One region of the Shewanella bicestrii genome, then DNA from elsewhere that is predicted to be linked to it. Evidence: predicted binding sites of a transcription regulator. Region 1 holds the regulator's gene; each other region holds the start of a gene.
What was found. Region 1 encodes ArgR, which controls arginine synthesis, uptake and breakdown. Its sites were predicted from a motif close to ANTGAATANNTATTCANT; they were not measured.
Positions count from the first base shown of each region.

Region 1 (3,282 bases):
TTGGGTGCAGATGCTACGGTTGCCACTTATCAAACCTATCGCGGACTGGTGCTACCTGAGATTTGCCAAGCACAGATACCGCATCTCTTATTTACTAACGGGCAAGGCGCGCTGCGACAATCAATGCCAGCTGCCTAAGTAACTAGCCTAAAGCTAAGACTCAAATTCAGCCCATAAAAAACGGAGCCATTAGGCTCCGTTTTTGATAATCCAGATGGATTACTTAACGAAATCAACGCCTAATTTGATATCGCCTTTCAGCGTATCTAACATAGAATCACGGGCGTTAGCTTCGAATGCGCTCACTTCACCGTAAGGCAGTACCTTTTCGATACCGTTTTTGCCTAACAGCACTGGTTGAGCGAAGAATTCAGCGTGCTCGCTACCGCCGTCAACGTAAGCACATTCAACGATGTTAGCTTCGCCTTGCAGACCACGAACCAGAGACATACCGAAACGGCAAGCCGCTTGACCCATAGACAGAGTCGCGCTTCCGCCACCGGCTTTAGCTTCAACCACTTCAGTACCTGCGTTTTGGATACGCTTGGTCAGAGAAGCCACTTCTTCATCAGAGAAAGTCACGCCTTCAACTTGGGACAGTAATGGCAGAATAGTCACACCGCTGTGGCCGCCGATAACGTTCACTTTAACGTCTGCAACGTTTAAGCCTTTTAATTCAGCGATGAAAGTTTCAGAACGGATAACGTCCAGAGTTGTCACACCGAACAGACGGTTCTTGTCGTAAACACCGGCTTTCTTCAACACTTCAGCTGCGATAGCAACAGTAGTGTTTACTGGGTTAGTGATGATACCCACTAACGCTTTAGGGCAAGTCACTGCCACTTTTTCGATCAGGTTACGAACGATACCTGCGTTGATGTTGAACAGATCTGAACGATCCATACCAGGCTTACGCGCAACACCAGCAGAAATTAGAACAACGTCAGCACCTTCCAGTGCAGGCGTTGGATCTTCACCAGCAAAACCTTTGATTTCTACCGCAGTAGGGATGTGGCTCAAGTCAACCGCAACACCCGGAGTAACCGGTGCGATATCGTATAGAGACAGTTTAGAACCCGCAGGTAATTGAGTTTTTAACAGTAGGGCGAGAGCCTGGCCGATACCACCAGCAGCACCAAGTACAGCAACTTTCATAGTTATCTCCGTTATTTCTCGGATATGTGTGACATGGATCTAATTTCCGTTGGCGTCACATTACTGGAATGTCACGTTAATTTCAATTATCCCTTAGTCGTGGAGACAAAGTTTTAGCGAAACTGAGCATTCCAATGTTGAATATTTACTCTAGTTCAATATCAATACCGACAACACGGCTATCTAGCCATCCATAAATTGCATTTTTATTCAGTCATAATGGTTATTTGTTGACACTTTGACCAAAACTATTCAAAATACGCCTGTTTTTTTGAATAAAGAATAAGACTATGCAAACGACCAAGAATCAGGATGACCTTGTTAGAATTTTTAAGGCGATTTTAAAAGAGGAGCGCTTTGGCTCCCAGAGTGAAATTGTCGCCGCTTTACAAGCAGAAGGCTTTAGCAATATTAACCAATCGAAAGTGTCTCGGATGCTCAGCAAGTTCGGTGCAGTGCGCACCCGCAACGCTAAGCAGGAGATGGTTTATTGCTTACCCGCCGAACTCGGCGTGCCTACCGCTGGCAGCCCGTTAAAGAACTTAGTACTCGATGTTGACCATAACCAAGCGATGATTGTCGTTCGCACCAGCCCTGGCGCCGCGCAATTAATTGCCCGTTTATTGGATTCCATCGGTAAACCAGAAGGGATTTTGGGGACCATTGCCGGAGACGACACTATCTTTATCTGTCCATCCAGCATCCAAGATATCGCCGATACCTTGGAAACCATCAAATCTTTATTCAACTACGCAGAATAAAAAAACAGGTCAGCTTGCTGACCTGTTCTGTTTTATCTGTACGCTTTTCAGTCCAACATTGCCCTTGTTTCAGGGCTGGTGTCCCGATTACGTTACAGCACAAGACCTATCTGTTGGCTTGGATGACGCGTACTTGGAAAAAAGACTCGTCACCCCAAACTTACAAACCTGAGCTCACAAACCTGAGCTCACAAACCTGAGCTCACAAACCTGAGCTCACAAACCTGAGCTCACAAACCTGAGCTTACAAACCTTAGTTCGTCGACTTTAGCCCGTAGTTCTAAGCTCATCAGCCTTAGTAGGCCACACTGATCCTTTGATTAAGATGCGCCGCTTTTTCTGCTTCATCCAGCATCGCTTTGGCGTAGTCGGCCACTGAAATCTTGCTCTGGCCATTCGCATCGGTAAAGAAGCTATCGCCACCTAAACGGTATGGGCCTTCGCTGGCGCCTGGGTAGATTTCTGCCGCAGGGCTGACAAAAGTCCAGTTAACAGTGGTGTTAGCGGCGCGAAATGCCTTCAATGCCTCACCTTGAGCCAAGGCTTCATCCTTATAGGCGGGCGGGAAATCTGGCGTAGACACTAAGGTCACTCCCGGCGCGACTTCTAAACTACCTGCACCACCGACCCAAAGTAGGCGAGGCACTTTTGCCTGTGGCAACACGGCTAACAGATTATTGACCGTCTTCGCGACTATGCCATGGTTCTGCTCGGCGCGCGCACCCACTGCGGCGATCACTACATCGACACCTGCAAATGTGTCGGCTTTCAATGGCTGAGTCAGGTCGACACTACGCACTTCTGCCGCTGTTTCGCCAAGCTTGCTTGGGTCACGCACTAAGGCAACCACTTCATGACCACGGCTCAGCGCCTCGTTAAAAATGGTTCCGCCAATCCAACCTGATGCACCTAATACTGCAATTTTCATTTGATAAGTCTCGCTACTGATTTAAATTGAGACCAGTTTACTTGCGACACTTCACGTGATAAATATCGATAAATGAGCATGATTGTTTCAGATTGAGATACTAATGGATAAAATCGCCGCCATGCGTAGCTTTATCGAAGTGGCCAACTGTGGCAGCTTTACTAAGGCCGCAGAACACCTCGATCTGAGTCGCCTACAGGTTTCACGTCATATTCAAGAAATTGAGCAGTGGCTGAGTTTACGTTTACTGCACCGCACGACCCGCAGCGTGAGCCTCACTCTACAGGGTGAAGAAGCCCTGCAATATTGTCAGCGAGTGCTGAGCGAAGTCGCCGCAATGGAAAGCCGCGCCCATAGTCATAACACCGAATTAGTTGGCAGTATTCGTATTGCCACGCCCGTCGGGCTTGGGCAGCACAGTCTGTTTGATGTGGTCGA
Region 1 covers NZ_CP022358.1:718,243-721,524, reverse strand. The annotation lists gene CF168_RS03250 (thiol-disulfide oxidoreductase DCC family protein) at 1-142, shown strand, start outside; gene mdh (malate dehydrogenase) at 220-1,155, opposite strand; gene argR (transcriptional regulator ArgR) at 1,446-1,916, shown strand; gene CF168_RS03235 (NAD(P)-dependent oxidoreductase) at 2,212-2,844, opposite strand; gene CF168_RS03230 (LysR family transcriptional regulator) at 2,948-3,282, shown strand, end outside.

Region 2 (3,282 bases), 2.0 Mb from region 1:
CCAGAAATTCTAAATGACTTCCTGTAAAACTGAGTTATATGGTTACGAGTGGAGTTTGTACGACTAACCCACACTCAACGAAGTAACCAAAACTGCCTGTTCGTGTATGAGTTTGTGTTTGAATCAGTATAAAAAAGGGGAGTCAGTTAATCTGACTCCCCTTGATATTTAAGGTTATGTTGCGCTTAGAACAGCAGGTGAGCCACGCCGGCAATCACTGGCAGAGTCACTAAGGTGCGCAGTACGAACACGACAAAAAGTTCAACAAAATTCACTGGGATCTTACTGCCAATCAGCAGTGCGCCCACTTCACTCATGTAAATCAGCTGCGTTACTGATAAGGCGGCAATCACAAAGCGGGTCATATCCGATTCGATAGAGCTGGCTAAAATCGACGGGATAAACATATCAGCAAAGCCAACAACGATGGTTTTAGAGGCTTCGGTCGCTTCAGGGATATGCAGCAGTTCCAGTAACGGAATGAATGGCATACCTAAGTAATTGAAGATAGGCGTATGCTCGGCGATGATCAGCGCGGTGGTACCAATGGCCATTACCACTGGGATAATGCCAAATACCATATCGATAACGTTTTTAATCCCTTCATTTAAAACGGCTTTGACACCACCAGCACTGGCGGCTTTCTCGAGTGCTTTATCAAAGCCCCATGAGAGTGCGCCGTGTCCTGCGGGGATCATCTCATCGTCGGGTTGACGTGGCGTATCGTCGATATAGTTATCTTTTTTCCACGATAGCGGTGGCAGCTTAGGCACAATCACGGCCGCCGCAAAACCCGCTAAACATACGGTCAGGTAGAAGGGCACAAACATTTGCTCCAACTTCACCTGCGAGATCACCACTAAGCTGAAGGTAATTGACACCGCCGAGAAGGTGGTACCGATAACCGCGGCTTCCCTTTGGGTGTAAAAACGCGCTTCGTATTGCTTGCTAGTCAACAAAATACCAACGCTACCATCACCTAACCAAGAGGCCATACAGTCGATGGCACTGCGACCTGGCAGGTTAAACACGGGGCGCATTACCTTGGTCAGCAGGGTGCCAAATAGCTCTAATAGACCGAAGTTTAACAGCAGCGGCAGTAACATACCGGCGAAGATAAACACCGAGAAGAGTACAGGTAACAGGTCGTTCAGTACTAAGGCGCCAGTGCTTGAAGAGTTAATAGCTTCGGGGCCAATGCCAAAGTAGGTCAGCACGATAAAGACGGCGCCGACGACGCGCGTCGCAAGCCAGAGCGGGCTGATGTTGAGTAACCCATTGAGGAAGTGATTGTTCAGCACAAACTTAGGTTTGAGTAACTTAGTCAGCAACGAAGCCAAGGCCATGGCGACAACAATCACAGTCACGATTAAGGTTAATACATCGCTTAACACGCTTTGTAGTGCTTTAGAGATGATTGCGATAGGAATAGTAATCGCATCGTTGTAGCTGATAGGGGTCATAAACAGCAGCAGACCGATCAGCGAAGGGACGATAAAGGTGAGTATCGTCTTAATGTTGCGGTTTTTATGTTCAGTAGCCAATGGTGTACACCTTAAAAGTACGAGTCGCACAAATAAACTTGAACAAATTGCCCCTCAAAGCCGCATGTTAGGCGGATGTTAGGTGCATTTTCATTCAACTCAAAATCGAGAAGGGGGAAGATTACTCGCTTAGCGGCCCTATGTAAAACGATTCGGAAATTTGTTTGAGATAAGCAGCAAAATAGCATAGTTATTTGGGCCATTTCTGCATGCTTATCTTGGCGAATATTGCGTGCTGATAAGGTATTTGATTAACTAAATCATGCAATTAAATCTGTGTGTTGCAGCGTGTTTATCGAGTTGTTTTATTCTTGATGTTGTTAGCGGTCGAGGGTGATTTTGTACAAATTTTTCCCTTAGATTCTTCGAATATTCCGCTTTTGCGGTTTTTTTATCCGTTAATGCGATTAGGGCTTCAGTCGCTCACCATACAATGTGAAATAGTTAACCCAAATTGTAATGGCGAGGTTATCGCTGACAATAAGCTCGGCCATTGCTGAATGGGTTGTGCATTTTTATGCAGTTTTGACTCGGTATTTGCATATTTTAAATTGAATATTGACTAAGGGCGGGAACTGCGCGCGAGTGACTAAATAAGCGTAAATAGTGGTGAAATAAAATATTTCTCCTAAAGAGGATGGACGCCGCTTTAATTATTTTCAATTCCATGTAAGTTAGTACTACTTTTGTTTAGCTAAATTATCCATGACTGTTACAAAAATGAACGTCGCGACAAGAGGTTTTGCGCTCGCCACTAAGTTTGGTTTTATTGGTATTTTTGGATTATTGCTTGGGATAGCGGTGGCGGTGTTAGGCTTCGATCATACCGAGACTCGAGCCTTCAACTTTTTGAATCATACCTTGAGTGAATTGGGCACCTATGGGCATTCATCCCTGGCGGTGGTGCTCAATGGTGGGTTATTTTTTGGCAGTTTAAGTATTGTGTTCTACTGCCTGTCATCCTTACAAACCGTGGGTGGTTTTTGGGGCTATCCCTTTTACTGCGCGCTGGCGTTAACCTTTTTAGCCTTGGCCTGCGTGGGTTTGTTTCCGGTCAATGTGTATCATCTGCATATCCTTGCCCTGAAATGGTTTTTCTATTTCGGTAGTTCGAGTGCAATCTGTTATCTGCTGTGGGCTGGGCTTAATTCACAGAGGCGGCAACCCTTAACGCTATTGTTAGCGCTGGTGGTGTTGCTGAGCATGATGACCTTTCTCTACGCCCCCTTATTAGAACTGGGTTTAACCGAGGGGGACAGACCCTTCTATCAAGAAATGGTGTTGCAACTGCCTAGACCCGATTTGTGGTGGCCGGCATTGCTGGAATGGATTGGGCTTGGGAGTTTATTAAGTTGGACGGCGGCGCTGCTGTTCACACCACAATCACTCGCTCAGGAGCAAGCTCCCGAGTGAGTGATTTGAGTGATTAACCCATAAAGCTATCAGCTTAAGGATTTCAGTCCCGCCTCGCCAAACCAGTAACCGTTGCAGTGCTCATCGCTGCGAGGAAACTGAGCATCCGTTGCCCCAGTCTTTAACGCCTCGACCAGTGCATCGGCCTTACTGATGCAGGCTAAGCTGCTGGGTGAAACCCGAAATACATCGACGCCCATCTCTATCATTTCATGGAGTTCGCTGCGCAAATCGACACAGTTGGCCGACTGGGTTTGGATGCCATTTAACCTGAGCAAGGGCTGCGCCTCTTGCGTCTGTGCCAGTAAGCCCTTGCTGTATTGGC
Region 2 covers NZ_CP022358.1:3,523,849-3,527,130, reverse strand. The annotation lists gene CF168_RS15410 (YjiH family protein) at 186-1,544, opposite strand; gene CF168_RS15405 (DUF998 domain-containing protein) at 2,250-2,957, shown strand; gene CF168_RS15400 (U32 family peptidase) at 2,987-3,282, opposite strand, start outside.
Region 2: CF168_RS15410 (YjiH family protein) is a predicted target of ArgR. The motif match lies at 1,626-1,643, and genes of this name have one in related genera.

Region 3 (3,282 bases), 320 kb from region 1:
AGACATATTATGTCAACAAAAATGCCAGCACTAGGCTGGCATCTTATCAAGCGTTAAAAGCTTAAAGATCGAGGGCGAGAATTTTAGAGCGGCGCTGGTAGTTATACAGCTGCTTTTTCTTCTGCGGTAAGGCCTCCACATCTTCGATCACAAAGCCATGTTCTAAGAACCAGTGAATGCTGCGGGTAGTCAAGGCAAACAAACGGGAATAACCCCGATGACGCGCCTGACCTATGATGTTTTTCAGCAGCAGACTGCCCCTATCCGCATCGCGATAATCCGGATGCACCACCAAACAGGCAAACTCCCCTGCGTTATCCTCTTCAAAGGGATACAGGGCCGCGCAGCCAATGACTAAGCCGTCTCGCTCAATCAACATAAACTGCTCGATCTCAATCTCAAGCTGCTCACGACTCCGGCGCACTAAAATGCCTTGTTCTTCCAGAGGACGAATTAAATTCAATATGCCGCCAATATCGCTAATCGATGCCCGGCGCAGACGCTCAGCGCTTTCTGTCACGATTTGCGTACCTATGCCTTCACGGGAGAACAACTCCTGCAGCAAAGCACCGTCATCGAGGTAACTGACCAAATGACAACGGGGCACACCATTGCGGCACGCATCGATACTCGCCTTGAGGAAGGCCATAGTCCCAATACAGGCCGAACCTTGCTCAGCGAGCTTAGTCAGAATGTTTTGCGCATCATTTGGCATTAATTCGGCAATCACATCGCCATTGCGATCTAGGATGCCGTTTTGCGAACTAAAGCCAATCATCTTGTCGGCCTTAAGCTTGATCGCAACCTGAGTGGCAATCTCTTCGGCCGTGAGGTTAAAACTTTCGCCAGTGACGGATGCGGCAATCGGCCCCATCAACACGATACAGTGGTTATCGAGCTGACGCTTAAGCCCTTGAGTATCGATACGGCGCACTTTGCCGCTTAGGCAAAAATCGATGCCATTATCGACCCCCAGAGGCTGGGCGATCACAAAGTTACCGCTGACTAAGTTAATTTGCGCGCCTTGCATCGGCGTATTACTTAGACTCATCGATAAACGTGCGGTGATATCAAACTGCAATGCACCCGCGACCTGCTTGATCACTTTGAGTGAGTCTTCATCGGTGATACGTACACCTTCGTGGTAGGCGGGTTCAATCCCATTGGCCGCTAATGCCGCATCGATTTGCGGCCTCGCGCCATACACTAACACCACTTTAATGCCTAAACTGTGCAACAGGGCCACGTCATTTAATATGCCGCGAAATTGATTTTGTGCTAAAGCCTCGCCACCCAACATCACCACAAAGGTTTTCCCTCTATGGGCATTGACGTAAGGGGCAGAATGACGAAATCCATCAACCAGTTCAGTGGTACGCACGCGTTGTTTACACCTCATATTTGAGCTGGCAAAGCCGATATGGCACACCAGGAATGAATGACTAAATCACGCGTATAATATTGCATCTTAATTCACCAATAAAGAATTTATTCTCATTAAAATGCGGTTTTAATACAATAAAGTGCTTATATTTTCAAAAAAATGCATTTTGGATAAATAATCACATTTTTTTAACCAAATGCGATTTCGCAGCACTGCCGAGTATGGGACAGATTTATCTCAACTTGATGACGAGAAGCCGAAAAAAGCCCAAAAAAAAGCCCCTTAGATAAGGGGCTTTTCTCGAAACACTAAACAAGGATTACTTGATTTTTGCTTCTTTGTAGATAACGTGCTGACGAATAACTGGATCAAATTTTTTGATTTCCATTTTTTCTGGCATGTTACGCTTGTTTTTTTCAGTTGTGTAGAAGTGACCAGTTTTAGCTGTAGAAACTAATTTGATCTTCTCACGATTACCTTTAGCTTTAGCCATGATCTATTACACCTTTTCGCCACGGGCACGAAGTTCAGCAACAACAACTTCAATACCTTTCTTATCGATCAGACGGATACCTTTAGTAGATACACGTAACTGTACGAAACGTTTTTCTTCTTCTAACCAGAAACGGTGGTTTTGCAGGTTAGGTAAAAAACGACGACGGGTCGCGTTTTTTGCGTGCGAACGGTTGTTACCAACCATCGGCTTCTTGCCAGTAACTTGGCATACTCTTGACATGTCAGTCTTCTCCAAAAAACAATTTTAACGCTCGAGCATTAATGTACCTCGTATGGCCGTCGCCCGAGGCACAAAGAGGGCGCATTTTATACACGATCATAGAGGTAAGATCAAGCGTTAGATTAATTAATCCAGCCTCGTTCCGCGAAGGAAACTATCTCTCGATCACCAACAACCATATGGTCCAGTAAGGATACGTCTATGGTTGCTAACGCATTTTTTAATCGCTCAGTTATTCGTCTGTCAGCCTGACTGGGCTCGGCAATACCAGACGGATGATTGTGACACACTATGACGGCAGCAGCCTTTTTCTCCAGCACTAGGCTCACCACTTCACGTGGATACACCGAAGCTGAATCTATTGTTCCGCGGAATAATTCGACGAATTGAATCACTCTATGCTGGCTATCCAGCAGCAAAATTGCGAACACTTCATAGGAGCGGTCAGCTAATTGTCTCATTAAATAATCCCGAGTTAAATCGGGATTTGTCAAAACCTGACCTCTCTGCAGGTTTTCTTGTGCCACACGCCTCGCTAATTCAGCCGCGGCTTGAAGCTGGGCGTATTTTACAGGTCCCACGCCCGGAAGTCGACACACCTGATGCTTTGGTGCGCAAAGTAAGCTTCTTAATCCACCAAATTCATGGATCAGTGAGCGTGCAAGGTCGACTGCATTCAATCCGCTCAACCCATTTCGCAGTAACACGGCCAGTAATTCTGCATCCGAGAGATGAGCAGCGCCTTTTACTAATAATTTATCCCGCGGGCCTTCGCCCTCGGGCCAATCCTTAATCGCCATACGACCTCCCTGTCAGCGCGAATTTTTACTTTAAACAAGTATGGACGAGATTTTTTGAACTGGGACAGTCACGCCAATTAGTCGCTTTGTGGTATGGTTGGCAACATTATTTCAATCTCGGATTATGTCTGTGAGCCTGATAACGAAAAACGTCCTACTGGGTATTGGTGGCGGCATTGCGGCCTACAAAAGTGCGGATTTAGTACGCCGCTTAAAAGAACGCGGCTTTGATGTGCGTGTGGTGATGAGCCAGAGCGCCATGGAATTTATTACCCCACTCACTCTGCAAGCCTTATCAGGCCATCCCGTGGCATCAAGTTTACTCGATCCCGCTGCCGAAGCGGCAATGGGCCATATCGAGC
Region 3 covers NZ_CP022358.1:402,197-405,478, reverse strand. The annotation lists gene argA (amino-acid N-acetyltransferase) at 62-1,381, opposite strand; gene rpmG (50S ribosomal protein L33) at 1,704-1,877, opposite strand; gene rpmB (50S ribosomal protein L28) at 1,884-2,120, opposite strand; gene radC (RadC family protein) at 2,243-2,920, opposite strand; gene coaBC (bifunctional phosphopantothenoylcysteine decarboxylase/phosphopantothenate--cysteine ligase CoaBC) at 3,042-3,282, shown strand, end outside.
Region 3: argA (amino-acid N-acetyltransferase) is a predicted target of ArgR. The motif match lies at 1,461-1,478, and genes of this name have one in related genera.